Regions from separate parts of the Mesorhizobium sp. M0816 genome, predicted to be linked through region 2. Evidence: predicted binding sites of a transcription regulator. Region 2 holds the regulator's gene; each other region holds the start of a gene.
The links. The regulator PhoB, encoded in region 2, activates phosphate uptake and scavenging genes when phosphate is short. The targets are predictions, from matches to a motif close to TGTCATNNANCTGTCAT.
Positions count from the first base shown of each region.

Region 1: a site for PhoB is predicted at 5,622-5,638, ahead of phnC (phosphonate ABC transporter ATP-binding protein). Genes of this name have one in related genera too.
Region 3: a site for PhoB is predicted at 4,886-4,902, ahead of olsB (l-ornithine N(alpha)-acyltransferase). Genes of this name have one in related genera too.
Region 4: a site for PhoB is predicted at 3,776-3,792, ahead of NKI17_RS15440 (alkaline phosphatase D family protein). Genes of this name have one in related genera too.

Region 1 covers NZ_JAMYOT010000015.1:111,787-119,249, reverse strand. The annotation lists gene NKI17_RS22945 (Gfo/Idh/MocA family protein) at 1-182, shown strand, start outside; gene NKI17_RS22940 (sugar phosphate isomerase/epimerase family protein) at 359-1,210, shown strand; gene phnE (phosphonate ABC transporter, permease protein PhnE) at 1,235-2,602, opposite strand; gene phnE (phosphonate ABC transporter, permease protein PhnE) at 2,670-3,626, opposite strand; gene phnD (phosphonate ABC transporter substrate-binding protein) at 3,693-4,601, opposite strand; gene phnC (phosphonate ABC transporter ATP-binding protein) at 4,692-5,540, opposite strand; gene NKI17_RS22915 (DapH/DapD/GlmU-related protein) at 5,776-6,393, opposite strand; gene phnL (phosphonate C-P lyase system protein PhnL) at 6,390-7,097, opposite strand; gene phnK (phosphonate C-P lyase system protein PhnK) at 7,309-7,463, opposite strand, start outside.
Region 2 covers NZ_JAMYOT010000008.1:37,049-44,511, forward strand. The annotation lists gene NKI17_RS14100 (ATP-binding cassette domain-containing protein) at 1-253, opposite strand, end outside; gene NKI17_RS14105 (sugar ABC transporter permease) at 331-1,695, opposite strand; gene xylF (D-xylose ABC transporter substrate-binding protein) at 1,838-2,878, opposite strand; gene NKI17_RS14115 (ROK family protein) at 3,165-4,409, shown strand; gene phoB (phosphate regulon transcriptional regulator PhoB) at 4,419-5,108, opposite strand; gene phoU (phosphate signaling complex protein PhoU) at 5,125-5,832, opposite strand; gene pstB (phosphate ABC transporter ATP-binding protein PstB) at 5,865-6,668, opposite strand; gene pstA (phosphate ABC transporter permease PstA) at 6,665-7,463, opposite strand, start outside.
Region 3 covers NZ_JAMYOT010000015.1:46,397-53,859, forward strand. The annotation lists gene NKI17_RS22605 (RsmD family RNA methyltransferase) at 1-31, shown strand, start outside; gene NKI17_RS22610 (TrmH family RNA methyltransferase) at 32-895, shown strand; gene lspA (signal peptidase II) at 922-1,398, shown strand; gene acuI (acrylyl-CoA reductase (NADPH)) at 1,450-2,439, shown strand; gene NKI17_RS22625 (PAS domain-containing hybrid sensor histidine kinase/response regulator) at 2,528-4,816, shown strand; gene olsB (l-ornithine N(alpha)-acyltransferase) at 4,966-5,841, shown strand; gene grpE (nucleotide exchange factor GrpE) at 6,002-6,637, opposite strand; gene NKI17_RS22640 (hypothetical protein) at 6,874-7,077, shown strand; gene NKI17_RS22645 (fatty acid desaturase) at 7,204-7,463, shown strand, end outside.
Region 4 covers NZ_JAMYOT010000008.1:296,715-304,177, reverse strand. The annotation lists gene NKI17_RS15465 (GNAT family N-acetyltransferase) at 1-259, shown strand, start outside; gene ppa (inorganic diphosphatase) at 376-906, shown strand; gene NKI17_RS15455 (hypothetical protein) at 924-1,514, opposite strand; gene NKI17_RS15450 (TetR/AcrR family transcriptional regulator) at 1,613-2,218, opposite strand; gene NKI17_RS15445 (MFS transporter) at 2,301-3,584, shown strand; gene NKI17_RS15440 (alkaline phosphatase D family protein) at 3,865-5,439, shown strand; gene NKI17_RS15435 (hypothetical protein) at 5,486-5,767, opposite strand; gene typA (translational GTPase TypA) at 5,966-7,463, shown strand, end outside.

The sequences.
Region 1 (7,463 bases), on a different contig from region 2:
TCGAAGGTTTCGCCAACATCTACCAGGAAGCCGCGCGGGCCATTCGTGCGGCGCGCCGGAAGGGCGGCAAGCCGGCTAAGGATGTCGTTTTCCCAACTGTGCAAGACGGCGTCGAAGGCATGGCCTTCATCGAGGCCTGCGTGAAATCGGCGAAGAAGAATGGAGCGTGGACGAAGCTCTGAAGGGGTGGTGATATTCAGGTGAGACCGGCCTGCAAATGGCAGTTTCCTGCGCTTCCGGTGCTCATGTACCAAAAGTACGCTCCGCTCCGGTTCTCGGAACCCACCATTTTCGGCTCGGCCTGACCTGAATCTCACCACCCCTCCGGCGATCGAGCGAATGAAGGGGAGGGGCGTCGATGAAAATCGGCATGTGCATGTTGTTGTGGACGACCAGTGTCACGAAAAAACACGAGCCGTTGTTGAGGGATATCAAGGCGACCGGCTTCGACGGCGTCGAGATACCGGTCTTCTCCGGCACGCCGGACGACTACAAGAAGCTCGGTGAGCTGCTCGACCGCATCGGGCTGCAACGTACCGCCGTCTCGGCGATGGGCGATCCGGCGATGAACCTGATCTCGGCCGACGCCTCGACGCGCAAGGCCGGTATCGACTACATGAAATCGGCGATCGACTGCGCTCAGGCGCTTGGCGCGAACACGTTGAGCGGCCCACTGCATTCCACACTCGGAGCCTTCTCCGGCAGCGGGCCGACGGCGGCCGAGAAAAAACGTTCGATCGCTTCGCAGCGCGCCATCGGTGACCATGCCGGCAACAAGAGCATCACCATCGGGCTGGAGGCGCTCAACCGCTTCGAATGCTATCTGCTCAACACGATGGACGATTTGTCGGCGCATATCGACGCGATCGACCGGCCGCACATCAAGGCGATGTACGACACGTTCCATGCCAACATCGAAGAGGCCGACCCGATCGGCGCCTATACGCGCAACCGCAAGAACATCGTCCATATCCATATTTCGGAGAACGATCGCGGCGTGCCGGGCCGCGGCCACGTCCCCTGGAAGGAGACTTTCTCCGCCATTCGCAAGAGCGGCTACGACGATTGGCTGACGATCGAGGCGTTCGGGCGTTCGCTGAAGGATTTAGCCGCGGCCACCAAGGTGTGGCGCGACTTTTCCGAAGGCCCGGAAGCTGTTTACCGCGACGGCTACAGGCATATCAGGAATGGATGGAGGAAGGCGCCCTAACCGCACGTCTGCGTAACGCCCCCGTCAGCCCTGGCCGGCCTGGATCCGGTTGTAGTCGTGGATCGTCCTGCTCAAGCGGCGGCGCAGGAAATTGGAAATGCTGTCGAAGATGAAAACGACGAGCAGGACCAAGAGCACCATGTAGAAGACATTGGCCCAGTTGGAATTGGTGCGCATCGCCTCCCAGAGCTTCAGGCCGATGCCACCGGCACCGACGGCGCCGATGATCGTCGCGCCCCTGGTGTTGGATTCCCACTGATAGAGTGTCTGGCTGATGAAGACCGGGATCACTTCCGGCAGCACGCCATAGCGCTGCACCAGCAAGCCATTGGCGCCGGTCGACTGGATGCCCTCGCGTGGCTTGTCGTCGATGTTCTCGAGGCCTTCCGAATAGACTTTGCCGAGCGTGCCGATCTCGGTGAAGAAAATCGCGGCGCTGCCGGCAAGCGGGCCCGGGCCGAAGGCGCGGGTGAAGAACAGCGCCCAGATCAGCATGTCGACCGAACGCATGAAATCGAAGAACCGCTTTAGCACCTGGCTAAGCAGGCCGCTCGGGGTGATGTTGCGGGCGGCGAAGAAGGCGAGCGGGAAGGCAACGATGCCGCCGAGCAAGGTGCCGAGAAACGCCATGACGATGGTCTGGAACAGCTTCGTCCAGACGTCGCCATGCTGCCATTGGGCGTTGTTCCAGATATTGTCGGCGGCCAGCGCAATGTTTGATGTGCCCGGCTTGAGCTGGGGTCCGGACATCAGCAACGAGACCACCTCGCCGGGCGACTTGCCGAAGAAGGGCGAGCGTGTGTCGAAGACGAAATTCGCCCAGCCGAGAAAGCGTTTGCGGACCTTGACGCGATCGACGGTTATACGGACCTCGCCGGCAAAGCCCATCCTGGCGACGATCTCATCGTCATGCACGGTGATCCACTCCGGCACCGGGCCGGATATTACCGGTTTGCCGTTGGTCAACGACACCGGCACCGCCTGGCCATTGGCGACAAGCGTCGCTTCGGCCTTGTCGAAGGTGACGGATTTGGCTCGGCCGTCGATCAGGATGGTGTAGGAGCCGTTGGCGTTGGTGATGACCCAATCGGGATGCGGGTCTTCGCCGAGCGCCGAAAAACGCGGATATCTGGGTGTGATCTGAGGCTGGTCGAGACGGAATTCCGGCTGCAGATCGTAGCTGATCCATTGCGTCAGGAAGAGCGGCAGGCGCTCCCAGTGCGATTCCCTCAGCACTTGCGGCAGGCTGAAGAACCACAAGGCGTAGAGGAGATAGAGCAGGATGCCGGTGAACAGGACCAGCGGGCCGAAGCGTTTGTACAAGGGCCGCCGGAACACTTGGGGAAAGCGCTCCTCGATCGACCGCATCTCATCGGCGGTCATTGCGGCCATGGGCAGTCTTCTTGTTGATTTGCCATGATCTTTTCCAAAAACCGGAATCCACTTTTTGGGATCATGGTCAGGCACCCATCATGAATGCCTGCTCGCCGACGAGCTTGCGGCGTAGCGAGGCGGAAAACTGGTCGACGAGGAAGATCGTCGTGAACAACAGCAGCACCAATGCCAGCGTCTTGGCGCCGAAGCCGCGCGAGATGGAGAGCTTCAGTTCCTCGCCGATGCCGCCACCGCCGACCGCGCCGATAATGGTCGAGATACGCACATTGATCTCGATCCTGAGCAGCGTGTAGGACATGAAATTGGGCAGCACTTGCGGCAGGCCGGCAAAGCGCACGCGCTCGAACCAGTTGGCGCCGACCGCGCGCAGGCCTTCTTCGGCGCGCATGTCGATGTTTTCGTTGATCTCGTAGAAGAGCTTGCCGAGGGCGCCGATGGAATGCAGGCCGATGGCGATGATGGCTGCGACCGGGCCGGTCGAGAGGATGGCTGCGAACAGGCCGGCAATGACGATCTCGGGGAAGGCGCGAAGCAGTTCCATGAAGCGCTTGACGACGAGCCGGAGCACCGGACTGGGCGTCAAGTTGCGCGCGGCGATGAAGGAAAAGGGCACCGCAAAGACAAAGCCGATGAAAGTGGAAACCAGCGCCACGTTAAGCGTGGTGAGCATCAGCTCGAAATATTCGGGTAGATAAAAGCCGCCCCAGAGATAGACGCGGCCAAGCGGGAAGTTGAACTCTTGGCTGCCCTTGTCGTGCGGCGATGCGATGTCGAACAGCGCCCGCCAGACGTCGTTCCAGTCCTTGGGAACAAGCCAACTAAGGAAATCCAGTATGTGCGGCAGCCGATCGAAGAAATGTCCGGCATTGGCCTCGTCGGCGAACCATATGGCTGTGCACATGGCGACAAGCAGTGAGCCGATGCCGAGCGCCGTATAGAACCGGCGCAAGGACGTCTGGCGTCGCCAGGCGTCTGCTGCCTGCCGGACCGCGTCTGAACGAATTGTAGCGGCGAAGGTCATACGGGGTCACGAGCGGACACGCAAAAAGGGCGGCGCTGGAGGACGCCGCCCTTTCCGCAATTGTCGTCAGCCGCCGATCGCGGCTTTGCGGGCTTCGACGATGACGCTGTAGAAGTCCGGCTTCACCGGAACATAGCCGGTGAAATCGCCGCCTTCGATAGCCTCGAAGCAAGGCTTGTCCTTGGCCGGCAGGCTGGTGAAGAAGTTGGCGAGCTTGGCGCTTATACCGCCGCCGAGCGCGGTGCGCACGACCAGCGGGCCGTTCGGGATCAAGCCGGAGCGCCAGACTTCGACGAAATCGTTGGGGTCCACGGCGCCCTTGGCGACTTCCTTGTGGAAGGTGCCGGAGGTGTAGCCGTTCTTGAAGTCGCCGATGCCCGAGGAATCGTCAACCGCAACATCGACCTTGCCGTCGCGAACCGCGAGAAGGTTGTTCTCGTGGCCGCCATTGAACGGGGTCGAGGCGAAGAAGGTTTCGTTCGAAGCGCCGGTGTCCTTCGGGATCTGGGTCAGCGGGATCAGGTAGCCGGAGGTCGAATCCGGGTCGGCATAGCCGAGTTTCTTGCCCTTGGCCGACTTGATGTCGGTGATGCCGGACGACTTCAGCGCAAGGCCGATCGAATAATAGCCGGTCGCGCCGTCGGTCTGCTGGGTGGTGAGGATCGGGGTCACGGCGTTCGGATCCTTGAGGTAGACGCTGGCATAGCCCGACGCGCCAAGCTCTGCGAAATCGAGCGTGCCGCCGAGCAGGCCCTGGATAACGCCGTCATAGTCGGCGGCCGGGAACAGCGAGACCTTCTCGAAGCCGAATTCGGACTTCATGTGATCGGCGAGGCACTGAAAGTTGCGCAGCCGGTCCGCTTCGTTTTCACCGCCAAGGATGCCGATGCGGAATTCCTTGATATCCTGGGCGTGAGCGGCGCTTGCCGCGATAGCGAGCAATGAAACGGCGCCAAAAACCATCTTCCTGAACATTATCTCTCTCCTGTTGGTCCCGGCCTCGCGCCGGTAGCGTACGAATTTTTTGACAGGTGCCTTTGACGCGGGCGGGCGATCAGGCCGTTCTCAATATCCCGGGAATGCGGGCTCGAGCGGTCCGGCGGATGCAGCGATTTTCTGTTTGATGGCGACACTGGTGGAGGTGATGGCCTCGGAGATTTCGCCGCCATTGCTGTCGGCGCCGTAGACCATGCGCACGGCCTCGCGGTTGAGGGCTTCGGGCGGGCCGTCGAAGACGACCTTGCCGGCGGCCATGCCGATGATGCGGTTGCAGTAGGTGCGGGCCGTATCCAGCGTATGCAGATTTGTGATGACGGTGATGCCCTCGCGCAAATTGATGTCCTGCAGCGAATCCATCACCACCTTGGCGTTGAGCGGATCGAGCGAGGCAATCGGCTCATCCGCCAGCAACACCTTCGGCTGCTGCATCATGGCGCGCGCAATCGCAACGCGCTGCTGCTGGCCGCCGGAAAGCGTGCCGGCCGGCTGCAGGGCGGTGCGGGCGATGTCGAGGCGCTCGAGGGCTGCAACCGCCTCGGCGCATTCGCCGCGGGAGAACATGCCGAACAGGTTGGACAGGGTCGAGCGGTGGTTGAGCCGGCCGAGCAGCACATTGGTCAGCACGTCGAGGCGCGGCACGAGATTGAACTGCTGGAAGATCATGGCGCAGTCGCGCTGCCATCGCCGGAGCGGCGAGCCGCGCAACCCGGAGACCTCGACGCCGTTGAACAGGATGGATCCCTGGCTGGGATCGATGAGGCGGTTAATTATGCGCAGCAGCGTCGATTTGCCGGCGCCGGAGCGGCCAATGATGCCGACCATCTGGCCTTGCGGAATCGCGATGTGAACATTGCTGACGGCGGTGTTCTTGCCGAACCGGCGGGTGACGCCGCGGATTTCGAGCGTAGCTGACATGGTGCAGGCTCCAGTCCAATCGCAATTGAAGGTCTGTTTACCCTGGCTAGCGCAGCCGCATGAACCTGCGGTGTCGGAACGATGTCAGTTTTGTTACTGCCCACAGCCTGGAGCGGGGCGGGATCAACTCGGCGCGAGAAGCTCGAATGGTGAATGGTGATAAGAACGGCTTCCCTGAGCCTCGAAACCTGTCCGCTGCCCCCATTCACATTCACCATTCACCATTTCACGACCCTCAGCCGCCATATTTCTCCAGAAACGCCTCCGCCGACAATTCCCGAAAATCGTCGAGCGCGGCGCGCAGCCTTGCATGGTCCCAGTCCCACCAGGCGAGCGCCTGGTAGCGCTCCGCGGTGCGGCGGTCGAAGCGTTCGCGGATCGGCTTGGCCGGTACGCCGGCGACGATGGTGTAGGGCGCGACGTCCTTCGACACCACCGCGCCGGCACCGACCGCCGCGCCATCGCCGACGGTGACGCCCGGCAGGATGGTCGAGCCGTGGCCGAGCCAGGTGTCGTAGCCGATGGTGACGCGTTTGGCGCGGCGCTTGGCGAAGAATTCGCTCTCGTGCTCGGCGTCGTCCCAATAATCCGAGGCGCGATAGGTGAAATGGTGCAGCGTCGGCCGCCAGGTCGGATGGTTGGTAGCGTTGATGCGCACGCTTGCGGCGATGTTGGCGAATTTGCCGATCGTTGCGCACCAGACGCCGCAGTCCTGCATCATATAGGAATAGTCGCCGAGCGTGCTTTCGGAAACCCGGCAGCGCTCGGCGATCTCGGTCCAGCGGCCAAGCGTCGAGTTCTCGACTTCCGCCGTCTCGTGGATCAGCGGCGCCTCCGACAGTTTCCTGGTCATGCGGCGATTTTCCCGGCGGCGAAGGCGGTCACGTCGATGACGCGGTCGGCGACCGCCTCACGCACGTCGTGATCGTGGAAGATGCCGAGCAAAGCGACGCCCGCTGCCTTCTTGGCGGCGATCAGGGAAATCACCACATCGCGGTTCCTGGCATCGAGCGAAGCGGTCGGCTCGTCGAGCAGCAGGATCGGGTGCTCGGTGATGAAGCCGCGCGCGATGTTGACGCGCTGCTGTTCACCGCCGGAGAACGTCGCCGGCGGCAGCGCCCAGAGCTTCTCCGGCAGGTTGAGCTGCGCCAGCAAGGCGCGTGCCTTGCCGTGCGCGACCTCGCGCTCCTCGCCGCGCTCGACCAGCGGTTCGGCCACGACGTCGAGCGCAGAGACACGCGGCACGGTGCGCAGGAACTGGCTGACATAGCCGATGGTAAGCCGGCGCACGGCAAGCACGGTGCGCGGGCTGGCCGAGGCGAGATCGATGAGCCCGCCCTCGTGCTGGACGATGATCTGGCCTTCATCGGTGGCATAATTTCCGTAGAGCATTTTCAGGATCGAGCTCTTGCCGGCGCCGGACGGGCCGCCGAGCACGGCGCATTCGCCGGCCCTGATCGCGAACGAGACACCGGCGACCACCGGCAGTTTGATGCCGTCGCGCAGATGCATGGTGAAGCTCTTCGCGACATCGGAGACAACGAGCGGGGTTGCCATCAGAGGGTTCTCCAATCGTCATTCGTCTGCGGGCCAACACCCCCCTCTGGCCTGCCGGCCATCTCCCCCTCAGGGGGGGAGATTGGCTGTCGCATTCGGTTTCGCCATTCTCCTGTGTCGCAGAACGGGCGGGACATAAAAGCTGCTGATCTCCCCCCTTGAGGGGGAGATGGCCGGAAGGCCAGAGGGGGGTACGCCGGAGCAATCATCGTCACACCTGCAGAATCGAGGAGACAAGCAACTGGGTATAAGGCGCGCGCGGATCGTCGAGGACGCGGTCGGTGAGGCCGCTTTCGACGACGCGGCCGTCCTTCATCACCATCATGCGCTGCGACAACAGCCGCGCCACGGCGAGATCGTGGGTGA
Region 2 (7,463 bases):
ACTTCTTGGCGTCGCGGGGATTGGAGATCGAAGCCTCCTCGCCGTTGACGAAAATCTGGCCCGCATCGCGCTTGTAGGCGCCGGACAGGGTTTTTATCAACGTCGACTTGCCGGCACCGTTGTGACCGAGCAAAGCCATCACCTCGCCCGGGAAAAGGTCGACAGAGGCATCGTCGACGGCGCGAATGCCGCCGAAAGCGATGGAGATGTTGCGCATGTCGATCAGCGGCGTGGGAGCGGTTTTGTCTGCCATGCTCGTCCTTCCTCCCTATAGATCCTGCTTGAGCGTCAAGTTGTACGAAAACCGGTTTCCACCTTGCGGGATCATGCTCAGACCCGTTTGCGATAGACGGTATCGAGCCACACCGCGACCACCAGCACGGCTCCGACAACGATGCTCTGCAGCGGCGAATCGATGCCGAGCAGCACCATGCCGGACTGCAGCGACTGCATCAAAAGCGCGCCGAGCATGGCGCCGAGCACTGTGCCGGAGCCGCCGGCGAGCGACGTGCCGCCGATCACCGCCGCCGCGATGACCAGGAGCTCGTCCAGCGTGCCCAGCGCATTGGTCGACGAGTTCTGCCTGGCTGACGAGATCGCTGCGGCGATCGTCGCCAGCACGCCCATGATCATGAACACCTTCATGGTCACCCAGCGCGTGTTGATACCGGCAAGGTTGGCTGCTTCCGGATTGCCGCCGATGGCGAAGACATAGCGGCCGAAACGGGTACGCTTGGCGATGAAGGTCATGATCAGCCCTACGGCTACAGCCATCAGCACGGGTATGGCGATGCCATGGGCGATGAACAGCCCGCCTTCGGGAACGGTTATATTGTTGGCCGCCGCATATCTGTTCACGATGCCGACCGGCCAAGGATAGGAATTGGCAAGCCATATGGCGCCCATGATGACAAGGCAAGTGACGGCCCCGAGGAACGTCTCGGCCCAGATCGGGCGTAACGGGAAGCGGAACCGCTTGCGCTGCACCCGCCCGTTGAGCAGCATGAACACAACCGCCAGGCACGCGACAATTCCGACGATCCAGCTCCATCGCGCACCGATCGAACCCGTCGGTCCGCCGCCCATCAGCTGGAAAGTGGCATCTAGCGGCGCAATCGTCTGCCCACTGGCGACCCACCATGCGGCACCCCGCCAGACCAGAAGGCCGCCCAGCGTCACGATGAAGGCCGGCACCTCGAGATAAGCGATGATGTATCCCTGGAACGCTCCGATCAGAAGGCCAAGCGCCAGGCCGATGGCCAGCGCCAGGATCCAGATCCAGGGGTTGCCTAATTGCAGACCGACCATTCGCACCAGGAAATGCACCTGCGCAAAACCCATGACCACGCCGATCAGGCCTTCGGCGGAGCCGACCGACAGGTCGATATTGCGCATGACGATAACCAGCACCATTCCGGCGGCCATTATGGCCACGGCCGAAGTCTGCACCGACAGGTTCCAGAGATTGCGTGGCGTCAGGAAGGTCCGGCTGTCGAAGTCGAACGGATTGACGCCGAGCCGTACGCTGGAAATGACATGCAGGCCGACCCAGATGACCAGCAGCGCGCCGACCATGCCGAGCATGCGCGTGTCGAGTTCGGTTGCCTTGAGAAATCGGGCAACGATGCCGAGCTCGGATTCCCGTGCCCGGTCTGCCGTGCTGTCGACCGGCGTGTTGGACGTCGTGTCGGTCATGATGTTTCTCCCGCCGGGTTGCCGTCTGCCGCGGATGCCGGAAGCAGCCTAGAAGTTATCCGCCGGAAGCGGAAAAACAACTCTTGTTGAAAAAACGCCGCGGCGAGCGGCCGCGGCGTTCGGACTTCTCGGAAACGTCGGCTCAGTTGCAGACTGCAACAGCGCCAGCCGTCACGCCGGCGCAGACCTCTTCTTTCTTGATCCAGCCGGCGTCGATGACGACGTTGAGGTTGTCCTTGGTGATGGCGACCGGGGTCAGGAACAGCGACTTGACGGTATTGCCGCCGGGCGTGGTGAAATCCTTCACGCCGGCAATGTCGGTCATCTGCTTGCCGTCGGCCAGTTGCGAGGCGATCTCGGCGGCATTCTTGCCGAGCTCGCGCGCATCCTTCCACACCGACACGGTCTGGGTGCCGAGCGCGATGCGGTTCAGCGCGGCGTGGTCGCCGTCCTGGCCCGAAACCGGAACCGATCCGGCCAGCCCTTGCGCCGTCAGCGCGGCGACGACGCCGCCGGCAGTGCCGTCATTAGCGGCGACCACGGCATCGACCTTGTTGTCGTTGGCGGTCAGGAACTGTTCCATGTTCTTCTGAGCGTTGGCCGGCAGCCAGCCGTCGGTATAGGCCTCGCCGACATTCTTGATCTTGCCGCCGTCGATGGCCTCCTTCAGCACCTCCATCGAACCGGCAAACAGGAAATCGGCATTCGGATCGGAACCCGAACCCTTGATGAAGACGTAGTTGCCTTCCGGCTTCACCTTGAAGACTTCGCGGGCCTGCATGCGGCCGACTTCCTTGTTGTCGAAGGTCAGATAGAACACGTCCTTGTTCTCGATCAGCCGGTCATAGCCGACGACCGGGATGCCTTCGTCCAGTGCCTTCTGCACGGCCGGCCCGATGGCCGAGGCGTCCTGCGCCAGGATGATCAGTGCGTTGGCGCCCTGCGAGATCAGGCTCTCGACGTCGGTGAGCTGCTTGCCGGGGTTGGACTGTGCGTCGGCGGAAATATACTTGTCGCCTGCGGCCTCGATGGCCGCCTTCATTGCGGCCTCGTCTGTCTTCCAGCGCTCTTCCTGGAAGTTCGACCAGGAAACGCCGATGACCTTGTCTTTAGCCTGCGCCACCGACGCCAGCGCCAGCGTCATGGCGACACCCGCCAGAATGGCGGTCGTGAATTTCTTCATCATATCCTCCCTGCGCCGCGTACGGCGTGACCAATTGGCTCAAAGACCAGCTTAGAAGCTCTAATTTTTTCGAGCCTCGAAAAAATACTGGCCCGATCTCCGGCTGCTGTCAACATCGATTCTGATGGATTTTGATGACTCTGCGAGTTTTTTCGAGCGTCGGAATAAACGATGACAGCGCCACCTGCATCTGACACTATTTGCCTGCATTCGACACTATTTGTCGGACATTACCGACGGCTTCCGGTTCATGAGCGGCCGCGGCAACCGGGAGGAAAGCAAAACAATGTCGGTCGGAATCCGCCATGACGATTTGCGCCGGCGCAACCGGGCGATGGTGATCTCGGCGGTGCGCCGGGCCGGCCAGCCATCGCGTACTGAGATCGCAGCTACCACCGGCCTCAGTCATTCGACCATATCGGCGATCTCTTCCGACCTGATACGGGAAGGCATCCTCGCCGAGAGCAAGGCAAGTGAGCCCGTTTCGTTGAAACGCGGTCGTCCGCAGGTCGGCCTCGCCCTCAACCCGGAAGCGGCGGCGGTGCTGACCGTGGTGTTGTCGCTGAATTTCCTGTCGGCCGCCATTATCGACTATACGGGACAGGTGGTCGCCGAGGAACAGCGCCGGCTGGACACGCTGACCATGCCGCGCGACGAGCTGATCCGTGAATGCATGGCCATCGTCCGGCGCCGGCTGCAGGATCCAGACCTTGACGTCCGCAGTGTCGCCCGCATCGCCCTGGCGATTCAGGGCATTACCGACTCCCCTGCACGCGCCATGCTGTGGTCGCCGATCACGCCGCAGACCGACATCGCCTTTGCCGACATGCTGGAGGACGAATTCGGCATCCCGGCAACGGTGGAGAACGACTGCAACATGATGGCGGTGGCTTTGCGCTGGCGCAATCCGGATCGCTATCGCGACGACTTCATCGCCATCCTGCTTTCGCATGGCATCGGCATGGGGCTGGTGCTGAAGGGCGAACTGTTCACCGGGACGCATTCCTCGGGCGGCGAATTTGGCCACATGATCCATCGTCCGGGCGGCGCGCTCTGCCGTTGCGGGCGGCGCGGCTGCATCGAGGCCTATGCCGGCAACTACGCCATCTGGCGCAACGCCAGGCAGATGAGCGAAGACAGCGAGCCGGTCGCCGACGTCAGCGACGCCGACATGCGAGCACTGGCGGCCCGGGCGCGCGAGAAAGATGGGCCGGAACGCGAGGCCTACCGCAAGGCCGGCGAAGCGCTGGGTTTCGGTCTCGGCTCGCTGTTCGCGCTGATCGATCCGGCACCGGTCGCGATGGTCGGCGCCAGTGCCGCCGCCTTCGATCTGATCGAGCCGGCCATGCGGAAGGCAATCGCCCAGACCGCCGGCGGCCAGCATTCAGGCTCGATCTCCTTCGATACAGAGCCGAACGAATTGCCACTGATCCGCGAAGGCTGCGCGATGCGGGCGTTAAGCTTCGTCGACCAGGAGATTTTCGCGCCGGGCGCGCAAATGAGGCCCAGCGTCAGAAAGAACGTAGCCTGACCAGGCGGGTCAATCTTCCCTGATCGCATAGCCGGCACCGCGGATGGTGCGGATGACATCCGGCATCCGGCCGTTGTTGACGGCTTTGCGCAGCCGCCCGACATGCACGTCGACGGTGCGTTCGTCGATGTAGATTGTCTCGCCCCAGACATTATCGAGTAACTGGCTGCGCGAGAAGACACGGCCCGGATGCCGCATCATGAACTCGAGCAGCCGGAATTCGGTCGGCCCGAGCCTGATTTCGCTCTTCTTGCGATAGACCCTGTGCGATTCGCGATCGAGCACGATGTCGCCTACCTTCAGCACGCTGGACAGCACTTCCGGCTTGGCGCGCCGCAGCAGCGCCTTGACCCTGGCCATGAATTCCGGTGTCGAAAACGGTTTGACCAGATAGTCGTCGGCGCCGGTCGAAAGACCGCGCACCCGGTCGCTCTCCTCGCCGCGCGCGGTCAGCATGATGATCGGCAGCCGCTCGGTTTCGGGGCGCACCCGCAACCGACGACAGAGCTCGATGCCGGAAACCGCTGGTATCATCCAGTCGAGCACCAAAAGGTCGGGCACATTCTCCTGCAAACGGATCTCGGCTTCGTCGCCGCGTGTCACCACCTCGACCTGGTAGCCTTCGGATTCGAGATTGTAGCGGAGCAGCACACCCAACGGCTCCTCGTCCTCCACCACCATTATGCGTGGTGCGATCATCGGCTGGGCACCCCCATCATGTCACCGGTGCGGACATTGTCGTTTCGTCCTGCTTCGGACGATTGACCGGCAATTGCTCGCCGGTCAGCACATAATACGCATTTTCGGCGATGTTGGTGACATGGTCGCCGATCCGCTCCAGATTCTTGGCGCAGAACAGCAGGTGCGTGCAAGCGGTGATGTTGCGCGGATCTTCCATCATGTAGGTCAAGAGCTCGCGGAACACGGACGTGTATTTGACGTCGATGCGCTCGTCGGCGGCACGCAGCTTGGCCAACGCGGCCGCATCGCCTGCAGCATATTCCTCGATGACACCCTGCACCTGGATGAGAACCAGCTGCGCCATCGCGTCGATGGAATGCGACAGGTCCCGCGGCGTGGCGCTGAGGCCGACCGCACTCACGCGCTTGGCGATATTCTTGGCAAGATCGCCGATGCGTTCGAGGTCGCCCGCCATGCGGATCGCTCCGACCACATGGCGAAGATCGTGGGCCATCGGCTGGCGTTTGGCGATCAGGGTTATGGCGCGGTCGTCCAGTTCGCGTTGACGCGCATCCATGATGGCGTCGTCGGAAACGACGCGTTGCGCCAGCACGTTGTCGGAATTCAACAGGGCCTTGGTCGCCCCGCCGACCATCGAACCGGCGAGGTCGGCCATGTCGCGGATCAGCTTGCTGATCTGCTCGAGATCCTCGTCGAAAGAAGCGACTGTGTGTTCGCCCATGGTCCTGTCCTCATATGCATGATCGGAACGGCTCAGCCGAAGCGGCCAGTGATGTAGTCCTGCGTGCGCTTCTCGCGGGGCGACGTGAAGATCTTCTCGGTCCGGTCGAACTCGACCAGTTCACCCAGATACATGAAGGCGGTCTGGCGCGACACGCGCGCCGCCTGCTGCATGTTGTGGGTGACGATGACGATCGTGTAGTCGGCTTGCAATTCGTCGATCAGTTCCTCGATCTTGGCAGTCGACAGCGGGTCGAGGGCCGAAGCCGGTTCGTCGAGCAGAATGACTTCCGGCTTCACGGCCACGGTGCGGGCGATACAGAGCCGCTGCTGCTGGCCGCCAGATAGGCTCAAGCCGCTGGCGTTGAGCTTGTCCTTGACCTCGCTCCACAGCGCGGCGCGCTTCAACGCCTGTTCGACGCGGCCGTCCATCTCGGACTTGCCGAGGTTCTCGTAGAGCCTGACGCCGAAGGCGATGTTCTCGTAGATCGACATCGGGAACGGCGTCGGCTTCTGGAACACCATGCCGATCTTGGTCCTGAGGAGGTTGAGATCCTGCGACCGGTCGAGAATGTTCTTGCCGTCGAGCAGCACCTGGCCCTCGGCCATCTGTTTTGGGTAGAGCTCATAGATGCGGTTGAACACACGCAGCAGCGTCGATTTCCCGCAGCCCGAAGGGCCGATGAAGGCCGTGACACTGCGCTCAGGCAGCGACAGGCTGATGTCCTTCAGCGCCTTGCTCTGGCCGTAGTAGAAGTTGAGATTCTTGACCTCGATCTTCGTCTTCTCGGCGACCGTTTCGGCCATCGTCATGTCTGGGGACAACATCTGTGTCATCTGTCCTCTCTGCGTCCGGTAAGGCTGCGGGCGAGGATGCTCAAGCCCAGAACCGTCAGGGTGATTATGAGTGCGCCGGTCCACGCCAGTTGCTGCCATTCCTCGTAAGGGCTGAGAGCGAACTGGAAGATGGTCACCGGCAGGCTGGCCATCGGCGCGTTGATATTGCTGCTCCAGAACTGGTTGTTGAGCGCGGTGAAGAGCAGCGGCGCCGTCTCGCCGGAAATGCGTGCTATCGCCAGCAATATGCCGGTGACGATGCCGGACAATGCGGCGCGGTAGGCGACCGAACGGATCACCACCCAGCGTGGCGCGCCGATCGCGGCACCGGCTTCACGCAACGCGTTCGGCACCAGGTTGAGCATGTCTTCAGTGGTGCGCACGACCACCGGAATGACCAGGATGGCAAGCGCAACGGCGCCGGCAATGGCCGAGAAATGTCCCATTGGCCGCACCATCAGCTCATAGACAAACAAGCCGATGATGATCGACGGCGCCGACAACAGGATGTCGTTGATGAAGCGGACGACGGTGGTGATGCGCGAAAAGCGTCCATACTCGGCCATGTAGGTTCCCGCCAGCACGCCGATCGGCGTGCCGACGACAACGGCGATGATCGTCATCAGCAGGCTGCCCGCGATGGCATTGAGCAGGCCGCCGGCCTCGCCCGGTGGTGGCGTCATCTCGGTGAAGACCGCGAGCGAAAGCCCGGCTGTGCCCTTATAGACCAGTGCGCCGAGAATGAGCGCCAGCCAGGCAAGCCCGATGCCGGCGGCGACGACGCAAAGCGCCATC
Region 3 (7,463 bases), on a different contig from region 2:
GACCTCGCTGTTCTCACGCTGGGTGGCCTGAATGAGTGCGTACGAACGGCACGCGGGCGCGCCAGGGCAGGTGAAGGAAGTCACCAGCCTCGCCAACCCGCTGGTCAAGGACATCAAGGCGCTCGCGCTGAAGAAATTCCGTGACCAGCAGAATGCCTTCATGGCCGAAGGCCTGAAGCTGGTCATCGACGCGCTCGATCTCGGCTGGTCGATCAGGACATTGGTCTTCGCCAAGGCCGGACGTGGCAATACGGCGGTTGAAAAGATCGCGGCGCGCACGGTCGCCGCCGGCGGCACCGTCCTTGAAGTTTCGGAAAAAGTGCTGGTCGCCATCACCCGCCGCGACAATCCGCAAATGGTCGTCGGCGTGTTCTCGCAGAAATTCCTGCCGTTGAAGGACATCCGCGCCCGTGACGGCGACGTCTGGGTGGCGCTCGACCGCGTCCGCGACCCCGGCAATCTCGGCACCGTCATCCGCACGGTCGACGCTGTCGGGGCCAGGGGCGTCATCTTGGTCGGCGAGACCACCGATCCCTTTTCGGTCGAAACGGTGCGCGCCACCATGGGCTCGATTTTCGCCGTGCCGGTCGCCAAGGCGTCGCCCGAAGCTTTTCTCGCCTGGCGAACGAGCTTTCCCGGCCTCGTCTCCGGCACCCATCTGAAGGGTGCGGTCGACTACCGCTCGGTCGATTTTTCAAAAGGCCCGGTGCTTTTGATGATGGGTAACGAGCAGCAAGGCCTGCCTGACGAGCTTGCCGCAAGCTGCGACAAACTGCTGCGGATACCGCAGGCCGGCCGCGCCGATTCGCTCAACCTTGCGGTGGCCACCGGCGTCATGCTGTTCGAGATCCGGCGCGGCGCGCTGAAGCTCGGCCCGGAGGATGCCCGATCGTGACGTCCCAAACCGTGAAACTGCAAACTATGAAGTCCTGGAGCCCCTACGCTTTTCTGGTTGTCGCCGCGATAGCGCTCGACCAGTGGCTGAAATATCTGGTCGAGACCGGCCTTGCCTTTCAGGAAAAGCTCGATCTCCTGCCTTTCCTGGCGCTGTACCGCACCTACAACACCGGCATCGCGTTTTCGCTGTTTTCGTCCTTCGGCGACACCGGCCTGGTGGTCGTCGCGGTTGTGGTGGTCGCTTTCGTGCTCTACCTTGCGGCCCGCACGCCGCCGGGCCACCTGCTTGCCCGCATCGGCTTCGCGCTGATCGTCGGCGGCGCGCTCGGCAATCTGATCGACCGCGCTATCTACGGTCATGTCATCGACTATATTCTGTTTCACACGCCGGTCTGGTCCTTCGCGATCTTCAACCTCGCCGATGCCTTCATTTCGGTCGGTGCCGTGCTGGTCGTCTTCGACGAACTCATTGGCTGGCGGCGCGGAGCGTCGAGCGATTGACCTCACTCGCCCGGCGCCGCACATTCTGATCTGCAAGCCCGAGGAGAAAAAATGCCCGAAACCTTCAAAGCCATCCTCGTTTCGCGTGACGCCGAGAAAAACCAGTCAGTCGCGGTGACCGAGCTTACCGAGGCAGACCTGATGGAGGGCGACGTCACTGTCGCGGTCGAGGCGACGACGGTGAACTACAAGGACGGTCTTGCAATTACCGGCAAGGCGCCGGTGATCCGCCGCTGGCCGCTGGTGCCGGGCATCGATTTCGCCGGCACCGTCATCTCGTCTTCCAATCCTGGCTGGCGCAAGGGTGACAAGGTCATATTGAACGGCTGGGGCGTCGGCGAGACGCATTTCGGCGCCTATGCCGGACGCGCCCGCGTCAAGGGCGACTGGCTGGTGCCGCTGCCGGACGGCATGAGCCCGCATGATGCGATGGCGGTCGGCACCGCCGGCTACACCGCCATGCTTTGCGTCATCGCGCTGGAGCGCCACGGCATCGTGCCCGATCGCGGCCCGGTGGTGGTGACCGGCGCTGCCGGTGGCGTCGGCTCGGTCGCGGTCTCGATCCTGTCCAGCCTCGGCTATCACGTCATCGCCTCGACCGGCCGCGCTGCCGAAAGCCCCTATCTGATCGACCTCGGCGCCGCGGAAGTGATTTCACGCGACGAGCTCACCCAGCCGGCAAAACCGCTCGCCAAGGAACGCTGGGCCGGCGGCGTCGATGCGGTCGGCAGTCACACGCTGGCCAACGTTCTGTCGATGACCTCCTATGGCGGCGCCGTCGCCGCTTGCGGCCTCGCCGGCGGCATGGACCTGCCGGCAAGCGTCGCCCCCTTCATCCTGCGCGGCGTCTCGCTGCTCGGCATCGATTCGGTGATGGCGCCGAAGGCGGTCCGCCTCGAGGCCTGGCGCCGCATCGGCGCCGATCTCGACCACGCAAAGCTTGCCAGCCTGTCGACGAGCATCGGCTTCGACGGCATCATCGGCGCCGCGCATGACATCGTCGAGGGCAAGATCCGCGGCCGCGTGGTGGTGGATATGTGAGCCCCCAAGGGATAAAAAAGAGCGCGACCGCTAAAATTCGAGCGATCAACCACAACCTTCGATAAGCTCTGTCTGGCAGGAGTTCTGTATGATTGCGGAACCCGGCATCAGAGAGGCGGAACCAGCCGAACGGGCCGACGGGACGGCCCCCGCGGCGCCAGGACGGCAGCTTGTCGCCGCGCCACCGCTGGCGCCGGAACTGCCGGCCTCCAACCGCGAAGGCCTGCCCTTCCTGACGCTCGTCGCCATCGTCGTGCTGGCAGGCTTTTCGCATCTGACCGGGGCGCCGATCTTCATCACCATCGGCCTTTTGGCGACAGCCATCGCCGGGCTCGCCATGCATCTGCGCAACAGGCGCACCGAGCGCCGCGCGGTGGCCCTGCTCGATGCCACGACCGCCCGCAGCCGCGCCGAAATCGAGACGCTGGCCGACCGCATGTGGGAGATGCAGGAGAGCGAGGAGCGCTTTCGCGGGCTGATCGATGCACTCGGCGATCTCGTCGTCCATCGTGACCGCGACGGCCACATTGTCTACGCCAACAAGGTTTTCGCCGACCTTGTCGAAACCGACCAGCGCGACCTTGCCGGCAAGACCCTGGCCGAACTAGGCATCGATGTCGGCATCGTCCCCGACGCCGCGTTTTCCGACCATGAATGCCTGAGTTCCACCGACGTCGCCATTCGCACGCCGGACGGCCCACGCTGGTTCTCTTGGATCGAGCTGTCGGTGCGCGACAAGGACAGCGGCGCCGTTTCGCATCGCGCCATCGCCCGCGACATCACCGCTCGCAAGCGCGCCGAATCCTCGCTGATCACCGCCCGCGAGCGGGCCGAATATGCGAGCCAGGCCAAATCGCGCTTTCTCGCCACCGTCAGCCACGAGATCCGCACGCCGATGAACGGCATCATGGGCATGGCCCGGCTTCTCGCCGACACCAGCCTTTCGCCCGAGCAGCGGACCTATGTCGGCGCCATCTCGACCTCGGCCAGCGCGCTGCTGGCGCTGATCGAGGACCTGCTCGACTACTCCAAGATCGAGGCCGGCCGCTTCGATCCCGAACCGCAGCCGATGTCGGTGCGCGAGATCGCCGACAATGTCGTCGAGCTTTTGGCGGCGCGGGCTTTTGCCAAGGATATCGGCCTCGGCTGTCATGTCGAACCCGACGTGCCGCAGCTGATCACCGCCGACCCCGGCAGGGTCAGGCAGGTGCTGCTCAATCTCATCGGCAACGCCGTCAAGTTCACCGACAGCGGCGGCGTCCTGGCAAGCATCGCCCGCGTCCGAACCGAAACCACCGACCGCATCCGCTTCACCATCGCCGACACCGGCCCCGGTCTGCGTGAGGAGGACATGGAGCGCATCTTCGAGGACTTCGAACAGGCCGACGGCACCTCGACCCGCGCGCATGGCGGCGCCGGCCTCGGCCTTGCCATTTCCAAGCGCCTGGTGACCGCCATGGGCGGCGCTATCTCGGTGTCGAGCCGGCTTGGCCAGGGGTCCGAATTCGTCTTCGATATTCCCGCTATTTCCGCCGTCGAGGCGCCGCAGATCCACCAGGACGCGCTGTCGGGCCGGCATGCGGTGATCGTGTCGAAGAACCTGGTCGAGGCCGAAGCCCTCGCCCGCACCATTCGCGCCAATGGCGGCACGGTCGATCTGGCCACCGCCGCCGCCCAGGCCACCCCTTTCGCCGAGAGCTGCGACGTGCTGCTGATCGATGCTGCCATGGAGCAAAGCGACGGCAGGCTGCTCAGGCGCCTGCGCCAGAGCGGATTTGCCGATTGCGAGGCAGTGACGCTGATCGCACCGACCGACCGTGGCATGCTTGGCGAGTTCCGTGCCAATGGTTACGCCACCTTCCTTGCGAGGCCGGTGCGCGGCGAGACATTGCTGCGCGTGCTTTTGACCAGCCACGCACCGGTCATCGCCGAGCCGCAACTGCAAAAGCGCGGCGCGCAGGCGGGGCACGCCATTGGCGCCCGCCAGCAGGGCCTGTCGGTGCTGATCGCCGAGGACAACGACATCAACGCCATGCTGGCCCGCGCCACGCTGCTGAAGGCCGGGCATCGCGTGAAAGTGGTCGGCAACGGCAAGGCCGCCGTCGAGGCGGTCATCAGCACCGGCCACAAGCACCGTTACGACGTGGTGCTGATGGACTTGCATATGCCTGTCATGGACGGCCTGGACGCCATCGCCGCCATCCGCCGCCATGAGGAGGAGACCGCGGTGCCGCCGGTGCCGATCATGGTGCTGTCGGCCGACAGCCAGGAAAAGACCCGCCACGCCGTGCTCGCTCACGGTGCCAGCGGCTTCGTCACCAAGCCGCTCGACCCCGATGCCCTGGTTCATGCGGTCGAAGGGCAAGCGGCCGCCTGAGGCACAACATAGACGGTTGATAGATTACCCAGCCGACGAAGTATTGCCCGCAGAGCCGTATCACGGTACTGTCACAATCCTGTTGCACCTACACCGTATCCCCGTGCCAAGAGGGATGGCTCGAAGGAGAATCACTCGTGCATACAGTCATGCCGGAATGTGATGCTCGGCCGAACGCCAGCGGGCCTTTGCTCGTCGGCCGGAACGCCGATGCCGTCATAAAAGGCGCATCGCTCGGCCGCATCGGCAATCTCGAAGTGCGGCTCGCCCGCAACGAGGCCGAGATCGCTGCCGCGCAGGAAGTGCGCTACCGGGTGTTCTACGACGAGCTTGGTGCCAGGAAGGACCTGTTCCAGATGCAGGACCGCCGCGATGCCGATCGCTTCGATCCCCTCTGCGATCATCTGCTGGTCTTCGATACTTCGCTTTCCGGCCCCGAGCATCGCCGCATCGTCGGCACCTACCGCCTGCTGCGGCAGGAGATTGCCGCGGCCGCCGGCGGCTTCTATTCCGAAGGTGAATTCGAGCTGACCAAGCTGATCGCGCGGCATCCCGGCCAGCGCTTCCTCGAGCTCGGCCGCTCCTGCGTTCTGCCGGAATACCGCTCGAAGCGCACCATCGAGGCGCTGTGGCAAGGCATCTGGGCCTACATCAACCATTACGGCATCGGCGTGATGACCGGCTGCGCGTCGTTCCACGGCACCGTGCCGGCGGCACATGCGGAGGCGCTGACCTATCTTGCCCACCACTGCCGGACGAATTCATCCTGGGACGTGCGCGCCGTCGCCGGGCGCTATTGTTCCATGGATCTGATGCCGATCGAGGCCGTCAATACCAAGGCGGCGATCGCCGCGATGCCGCCGCTGGTCAAGGGCTATCTGCGCGTCGGCGCGCGCATTGGCGACGGTTGCGTCATCGACCGTGAATTCTCGACGGTCGACGTGTTCGTGGTGATGCCGGTCAAGGAGATCGGCGCCCGCTACGTCAATTATTATGGCGGAGAAGCGCAGCGGTTTGCGGCCTGAGTAGTGAATAGTGAGTGAATAGTGAGTGAATAGTGAATAGTGAATAGAACCTAGCACTGACTGCTGGAGCAGCAATTGGCTACTCACTACTCACTACTCACTACTCACCATTCACTACTAACCATTCACTATTCACCATTCACTATTCACCATTCACCATTCACGCATCTTTCTCAGCCTGCTCGTTGACCGGCCCCGGCTCCACCGGCGCTTCGCTTGCGACATGCTTGGGGCCGCCCTTGGCGACGCCGACCATGGCCGGCCGCAGAACACGCTCGCCGATCGAATAGCCGGGCTGCACGACCTGCACGACCGTGTTGGCCGGTACGTCGGGATTGGGCACCTCGAACATCGCCTGGTGAAAATTCGGATCGAATTTCTCGCCCTCGGGCTCGAGCTTCTTCACGCCGTGGCGTTCCAGCGCCGACAGCATGGCGCGCTCGGTGATCTCGACGCCGTCGATCAGCGCCTTGAAGCCGGCATCGCCCGAAGCCTTGGCCTCCTCCGGGATGGCATCCAGCGCACGGCGCAGATTGTCTGACACCGAAAGCATGTCGCGGGCAAAATTGGCAACCGCATAGGCGCGCGCATCGTGGACGTCGCGGGCGGTGCGGCGACGCAAGTTCTCCATGTCGGCCGCGACGCGCAGCGCGCGATCCTTCAGCTCTTCGTTTTCCTTCAGAAGCCGCACAAGCGCTTCATAGTCGCCGTCGACGCCGCCTTCCCTTGGCTCCGCGGCAGCCTCGGTCTTCTCGGCTTCATCGGGCGCGCGTTCGTCTTTTGCCTGGTCGCTCATCGCCGTTTCCCGTCATTTTCGAATGGTGTGGATTTGCGCCCGATATCGAGGTTTAGCGGCCAAAAATCAAGGGGCAAGCGCTACTGCAGCCGCTGCCGCGGCTTGATGGCGGACGGCGCAGACCTTTCGATTTTAATTCAAACTTTACCGTACCCGACGGCTTTGCTTGCCAGCATACTACAATGCGGGAACCATTCCTCCCTTGGAAGAGTTTCGAAGCCGACACAGGATTTTGGATGATGCCCCGCAGGAATGGCGAAAAACGCGACGGGCTCGCCGCCGATATCCGGCGCCAGCTCGGCACCGAGGCGACCAAGCGCTTTCTGCGCACCTTGCCGGCCTTCCGCACGGAGTCCGATATTCCCGACCGTCTGAAGGAATTGCTCGACCGCCTGGACGGCGTCGAAGCCAAGGTGGTCGCAGGCGGGCGCCGTCGGTAGACACCATCGCAAGCAACGCGACCTGCGATTGCGGCCGCAATTCCTCGCCATCGCGCGACATTTACCCGCAGTAACTTTGCGTGATCTCCGCCTTGCGGCAGCGCGCCGCTCCGCCTATGTTTCATGATGAACATGATTTCCCCCGAAGCTGTGGCAAACAGCAAGCGCGCCTGGTTGAAAATCCTGTCGCGCTATAAAAAGCCCGACAGGCGTCGCAGCGCCGTCGAACTCGCCATCACCCTCATTCCTTTCGCCACGCTGTGGGCATTGTCCTCGGCCGCTTATGCTTATGGCCATTGGTGGGGTCTGGTCCTCATCCTTCCGGCCGCCGGCTTTCTGGTGCGGATCTTCATGATCCAGCACGATTGCGGCCACGGCTCCTTTTT
Region 4 (7,463 bases), 260 kb from region 2:
CGAACTCAGGCAGCAGGGCGAGATCTACGAACTTTACCTGCGGCCGGAATATCAAGGCATCGGGCTCGGCAGCCGGCTGTTCTCGGCCGCGCGGGCACGGCTGGCCGACCATGGCCTGAAAGGCATGGTGGTCTGGGCGCTGGAAGACAATCAGAACGCACTTGCCTTCTATGCCGGCGCCGGCGGCCGCGATGTTGCCGAGGGCGTCGAGATCTTCGAGCAGAAGGCGCTGAAGAAGGTCGCTTTCGTCTGGGAATGACGGCCAGCGCATGATCCGGCCGGTTTTCGGTTCGGACGATCTCCCCGTACCATTCGCCGCATTGCACCATTCGCCGTCGCCCGCTATCGATCTCCAATCGAGAGAGGGATAAAGCGATGCGTATCGAAGCGATTGCCAGCGGAAAGAACCCGCCCGAGGACGTCAACGTCATAATCGAGGTGCCGATCGGCGGCGAGCCGATCAAGTACGAGATGGACAAGGAAGCCGGCACCCTGTTCGTCGACCGCTTCCTGCACACGTCGATGCGTTATCCCGGCAATTACGGTTTCGTACCGCATACGCTGTCGGGCGACGGCGACCCGATCGACGTGCTGGTCTGCAACACGCGCGCGCTGGTGCCAGGCTGCGTCATCAATGTGCGGCCGATCGGCGTGCTGGTGATGGAGGACAATGCGGGCCAGGACGAGAAGGTGATCGCGGTGCCTTCACCCAAGCTGACCTTGCGTTACGAGGACGTCCACGAATACACGCAATTGCCCGACATCACCCGCCAGCAAGTGCAGCACTTTTTCGAGCACTACAAGGATCTCGAACCCGGCAAATGGGTCAAGATCGAAGGCTGGTACGATGCGGCCTATGCCAAGAAGATGATCGTCGAGGCAATCGAGCGGGCCAGGCGCAAGTAATTGTCGGGCGCAAATAATCAGTTGTCGACGCGGCCGAAAGCGGGCGCGTCGCCGATCACTACGCGCTTGTCCTTGCCGCAGGCGAAGGTGCGTGCCTTCTCGTCGGCAAGCTTGCGCGCCTGATCGTTGGCGGCGGGATTGCCGGTGGCGAGCACAAGGCCGATCGTGCAGCCTTCGCGGGCGTCAGGCTGGGCAACCTTGGCGACGATCAGCACTTCCGTCGACTTGTTCTCGCCCTCGGTATCGCTGATCGAGCGACGATGAATGACGGCGAAGGGAATGGCAGTTTTGCCGTTGGTTTCGATCCGCCACTCTACTTTGGGTCCAGCCGAATTGAGGCCGGAAAAGCTTTCCCAGACCGTGGTCATATCGCCAGGTGGAAAGCCGTAGAACAGCGATTCCCGCGCATCGTCGTAGGAAACCAGCACCGGGTAACCGCGGTAGCCCGAACAGGCGAGATCGGCCCAGTCCCCGTCGCCTTCTTCCGCTTGGGCATAGGTGACGCAGTCCTTCTCCCAATCGAGATCGGTATAGACGCTGGATATGTCGCCGGCCCGGGCCGCCTGGCAGAAACCGGCGAGGACAAGCGGGATCAAGAGAGCGCGCATGGCGGAACAACTCAGTTTCGGGGGCGCAGCGTACCGTCAAATTTAGCAGCAGCCTAGAGGAAGTCAGGCTGCGCACAGTGGTCTGGCAAAACGGAACACTATTTCTTCAAACTTGCCTCTATCAGAAAATCGGCGTTGCGGGCCACCGACTGCGCCGGTCCGCCGGCACCGAACAGCTGGCCGCTAATATAGGCGCCCTCGATCAGCAGCAGCAGCCCGTCGCCCAGCGTCTCGGCGTCGCCGGCGCCCATCGCCGCCGCCATGGCGCGCAAGCGGCGGCGCAGTTCCTGCTTGTTGGCCTCGCTCACGACGCGGGCCGGATGGCCATGTTCGGGATATTCGACCGCGGCATTGGTCATGCCGCAGCCACGATAATCGGGCCTTTGCGTACGCTTGCCGACACGCGTCAGGAAGGCGACGATCTGCGCGCGCGGATCGCCGGGATGGGCATTCACCGCCTCGTCGAAGCGCTCCCAGAATTCGAGGTCATAGTGCCGGAGATAGGATGCGGCCAGCTCGTCCTTGGACGGAAAGCTGCGGTAGAGGCTGGGCTTGGTGACGCCGGCACGCCGCACGATCTCGTCGACGCCGATCGCCCTGATGCCTTGCCGGTAGAACAGATCGCGCGCCACCTGGAGAATCCGTTCGGCGGCGCGAGGCGGGGGTGCGTCATTCGCCTTGATCGTTGGTTCAATGCTTTTCATGCCTGGTCTGCCGATTAGCTGGTTGACAATGTTACCGGTCGGTACGTATGTTTCGCATTCCTGCAACGTACCGGTCAGTAACATGATAGCTCAATCCCGCCCGTTTGGCCAGCGCTACGCTTTCGTCGTGGTCGCCGTCATCTTCCTTTGCCTGCTGATCGCAGCGGGCCTGCGTTCGGCGCCGGCAGTCATGATGCTGCCGCTGGAGAACAGTTTCGGCTGGCGGCGCGACGTGGTGTCGCTGGCGGCGGCCACCGGCATCTTCCTCTATGGCCTGACCGGGCCGTTTGCCGCGGCGCTGATGGAGCGGATCGGGCTGCGCCGCACCTTGCTTGCCGCGCTGCTGTTGATGTCGGGATCGACCGCGCTCAGCCTGTTGATGACCAAACCGTGGCATCTGCTCCTCACCTGGGGCGTGTTTTCCGGCGTCAGCTCGGGCGCCGTCGCCACCGTGCTCGGCGCGACCATCGTCAACCGCTGGTTCAAGACCAATCGCGGCTTGGTGATGGGACTGATGTCGGCGTCCAGTGCCACCGGGCTGCTGGTCTTCCTGCCGCTGATCGCCGCGCTGGCTCAGTCGGGTGGCTGGAAGCCGGTTGTCATCGCGGTCTCGGTTGCCACCGCCTGCCTGCTGCCGCTGGTCTGGCTGCTGGTGCCGGAGCGGCCGGCCTCCATCGGCATGGTACGCTATGGCGCCGAGCTCGACGACGTGCCGCCGTCACCACCTGCCGCGCAAGGCAATTTCCTCGCGCATACGATGAGCACGCTGCGCCGCGCCGCCGGCACGCGCGTCTTTTGGTATCTGTTCGCCACCTTCTTCGTTTGCGGCTTCACCACCAACGGGTTGGTCGGCACGCACCTGATCGCCTTTTGCGGCGATATGGGCATTGGCGAAGTGCAGGCTGCAGGCCTGCTCTCGATGATGGGCATCTTCGATCTTATCGGCACAACGCTGTCGGGCTGGCTCACCGACCGTTTCGACCCGCGCAAGCTGCTCGGCGTCTATTACGGTATTCGCGGCCTGTCGCTGATCTATTTGCCCTATTCCGGCTTCTCGGCGACCAGCCTGATCATCTTCGCCGTGTTTTACGGACTGGACTGGATCGCCACGGTGCCGCCGACGCTCAGGCTTTCCAACGAGGCGTTCGGCGACCGCAGCGGGCCGATCGTCTTCGGCTGGATCGTCGCCGGCCATCAGGTGGGTGCGGCAACCGCCGCTGCCTTCGGTGGCACCATGCGTGAGCTTCAGGGCAACTATGAGCTTGCCTTCCTGATCGCCGGCATGACGGCAATAGCCGCCGCCTGCATCTCGCTGCTGATCAACACCAGCCGCCCGGCGTTTGATCCGGAACCGCAGCCGGCGTAGGGCGCGATCGGCCGTGCTAATCTCCCCCCTTGAGGGGGAGATGGCCGCGAAGCGGCCAGAGGGGGTCGGTCCGACTGGGCTCGGCCCCTTATCGCCGATGCAAGAGGTCGGTGCTCCATGCGAGACGACCCCCTTCTGTCGCCTTCGGCGACATCTCCCCCTCAAGGAGGGAGATTCGCCAGCCTGTTCACTGTTATCAAACCTTCATCGTTTCGAAATGTGCCTGAAACATTGAAGCTGGAGCTTGGCGGCGACGTTCAATGCCATCCAGGAGACAGCCATGAACAAGATTTCGATGACGCGGCGCGCGTTCGTCACGTCGGCCAGCGCCGTTGGCCTGGTCGGCGCCTCGGGCCTCGCCCTTCCCTATTACTCGCGCGCCAATCAGCGCCCGGCTTTCACCCATGGCATCCAGTCCGGCGACGTCGACGCCACCAGCGGCATGGTCTGGACACGCACCGACCGGCCGTCGCGCGTCATGTTCGAGGTGTCGCCGACCGAAAGCTTCACCAATGCCGTCCGCCTGGCGCCGCTCGATAGCTCGCCGGCCAGCGATTATACGGTGAAGCGGCTGCTTACCGATCTCGCCTCCGACCAGGACATCTTCTACCGCATGGTCGCGGCCGATCTTGCCGACATCAACGCCGTTTCCGAGCCGGTCGTCGGCCGCTTCCGCACGGCACCTGCCTCGAAACGCGACATTCGCTTTGCCTGGTCGGGCGACACCGCCGGCCAAGGCTGGGGCATCGACGAGACCGGCATGAAGACCTACGCCACCATTGCCAAGCACACGCCCGACTTCTTCCTGCATTCGGGCGATACGATCTATGCCGATGGTGCGATGAAGGACGAGGTCGACCTGCCCAACGGCGGCAAGTGGAAAAACAAAGTGCTGATCGATGAGAAGCGCAAGGTTGCCGAGACGCTGGACGAATACCGGGCGCAGTGGAAATACAACATGATGGACAGGCATGTGCTGGCGCTCAGCGCCATCTGTCCGACCTTCTATCAGTGGGATGACCACGAGGTGCTGAACAACTGGTCGGACTCGAAGGACCTGAGCGCCGACGATCGCTACACTGAAAAATCCATCCATGTGCTGGCGGCACGTGCGGCGCGCGCCTTCCACGAAATGACGACGATCCGTTACGAGCCGTCGGAGCCCGGCCGCGTCTACCGCAAGATCGCCTATGGTCCGCTGCTCGACGTGTTCTTCCTCGACATGCGTTCCTACCGCGGCCCCAACGGTCCGGATATGCAGGAGACGATGACGCCGCAATCGCGCATCCTCGGTGAACAGCAGATCAAGTGGCTGAAGCGTGAACTGGCGAATTCCAACGCAACCTGGAAAATCATCGCCGCCGACATGCCGCTCGGCCTCGTCGTCTGGAACGACGGCACCAAGAAGGTAGGGGCCGAGGCGGTCAGCAATGGCGACAATGGCCCGGCCAAAGGGCGTGAGCTGGAAATTGCCGACCTTCTTCGCTATATAAAGAATGCGGGTATCAGCAATACTGTCTGGCTCACCGCAGACGTGCATTACACAGCCGCGCATTACTACAATCCGGACAAGGCGCAGTTCCAGGACTTCAATCCGTTTTGGGAATTCGTTTCGGGTCCGATCCATTCCGGCACGTTCGGGCCTAATGGTTTCGATATGACATTCGGCCCGGAGCTGAAGTTCATAAAGGCACCAACTGCCGAACAGGGTCAAAACCTGGCGCCTTCGGCCGGCCTGCAGTTCTTCGGGCTCGTCGAAATCGATGGCGCCACCGAGCAGTTGACGGTGCGGCTGATGGATCGCGACGACAGCGAACTCTACAAGGTCACGCTCGATCCGGTGCGGTCGGCGTGAGCGACGGCGCCACTACCCTCGGGCCAGCCCGAGGGTAGGACGTATATCAATCGGGATAGCAGACGACGGGAATGTTGGGCCAGACGGCGCTGTCGCATCCGGCATTTTGCTGCCGCTGCTTGAAGGCGGCGCTGACCGGCCCGGTCACCACCGGATCGACGCCATCGGGAGCATCGGCAAAAAGCTGCTCCGCCGACGGCTTGTCGGACGGCAAAGCAGACCGCGTCTCCTTGAACGACGCCGCCGACTGCGCCGCGCCGGCCGCGAGGAGGACGGCGAGCGCGGTACATGCCAAAATCGGCCGGAGTTTGATGCCTATCTCGATCATGAAATTCGAACTGTCCGGACCATGAAAGGTTCCGCCTTGGTTAATAATTCCACTTCACACCAAGACATTTAAGATTTGGTGACTTTATTTGGTGGCTCGCCTCCTCTTTCGCAATTGCGAAAAACCCTGTATGAGCCGCCCAACCGAAAGAGGCAGCGCCTTTTGGCCTGCTGCCTGCAACGCTCCCGAGACCGAAACATGAAAATCCGCAATATCGCGATCATCGCGCACGTCGACCATGGAAAAACCACCCTCGTCGACCAGCTTCTGAAACAGTCCGGCTCGTTCCGCGACAACCAGCGCGTCGCCGAGCGCGCCATGGATTCGAACGACCTCGAAAAGGAACGCGGCATCACCATCCTGGCCAAGGCGACCTCGGTCGACTGGAAGGACACCCGAATCAACATCGTCGACACGCCCGGCCACGCCGACTTCGGCGGCGAGGTCGAGCGCATTCTGTCGATGGTGGATTCGGCCATCGTGCTGGTCGACGCCGCAGAGGGGCCGATGCCGCAGACCAAATTCGTGGTCGGCAAGGCACTCAAGGTTGGACTGAAGCCGATCGTCGTCATCAACAAGATCGACCGGCCAGATGCCCGCCACGTCGAAGTGGTCAACGAGGTGTTCGATCTTTTTGCAGCACTTGACGCTACCGACGAGCAGCTCGACTTCCCTATCCTTTATGGTTCAGGCCGCGACGGCTGGGTTTCGGAAAACCCCGAAGGTCCGAAGGACCAGGCTCTGGCGCCGCTGTTCGACCTCGTCATCAAGCACGTGCCGGCGCCGACCGTTCATCCCGGCCCGTTCCGCATGATCGGTACCATCCTGGAAGCCAATCCGTTCCTCGGCCGCATCATCACCGGCCGTATCGAATCCGGCACGCTGAAATCCAACCAGGCGGTCAAGGTGCTGCACCATGACGGCACCCAGGTCGAAACCGGCCGAATCTCGAAGATCCTCGCTTTCCGAGGGCTCGAGCGCCAGCCCATCGACGAGGCGCAGGCGGGCGACATCGTCGCTATTGCCGGCCTGTCGAAGGGCACCGTCGCCGACACGTTCTGCGACCCGTCGGTGACCGAACCGCTGCATGCGCAGCCGATCGATCCGCCGACCGTGACGATGTCGTTCCTGGTCAATGATTCCCCGCTGGCCGGCACCGAAGGCGACAAGGTGACCAGCCGCGTCATCCGCGACCGCCTGCTGCGCGAGGCTGAAGGCAATGTCGCGCTGAAGATCGAGGAATCGCCGGACAAGGATTCGTTCTTCGTCTCCGGCCGCGGCGAATTGCAGTTGGCCGTGCTGATCGAGACGATGCGCCGCGAAGGTTTTGAGATCGCCGTGTCGCGGCCGCGCGTCGTCATGCAGAAGGGCGACAGCGGCGAATTACTGGAGCCGGTCGAGGAAGTCGTCATCGACGTCGACGAGGAGCATGCCGGCGTCGTCGTGCAGAAGATGTCGGAGCGCAAGGCCGAGATGGTCGAGCTTCGCCCTTCGGGCGGCAATCGCCAGCGCATCGTCTTCCACGCACCGACGCGCGGCCTGATCGGCTACCAGTCGGAACTGTTGACCGACACGCGCGGCACCGCTGTGATGAACCGGCTGTTCCATGCCTATGAACCTTACAAGGGTGAGCTGCCGGGCCGTACCAACGGCGTGCTGATCTCCAATGAACAGGGTGAATCGGTGGCGTACGCCA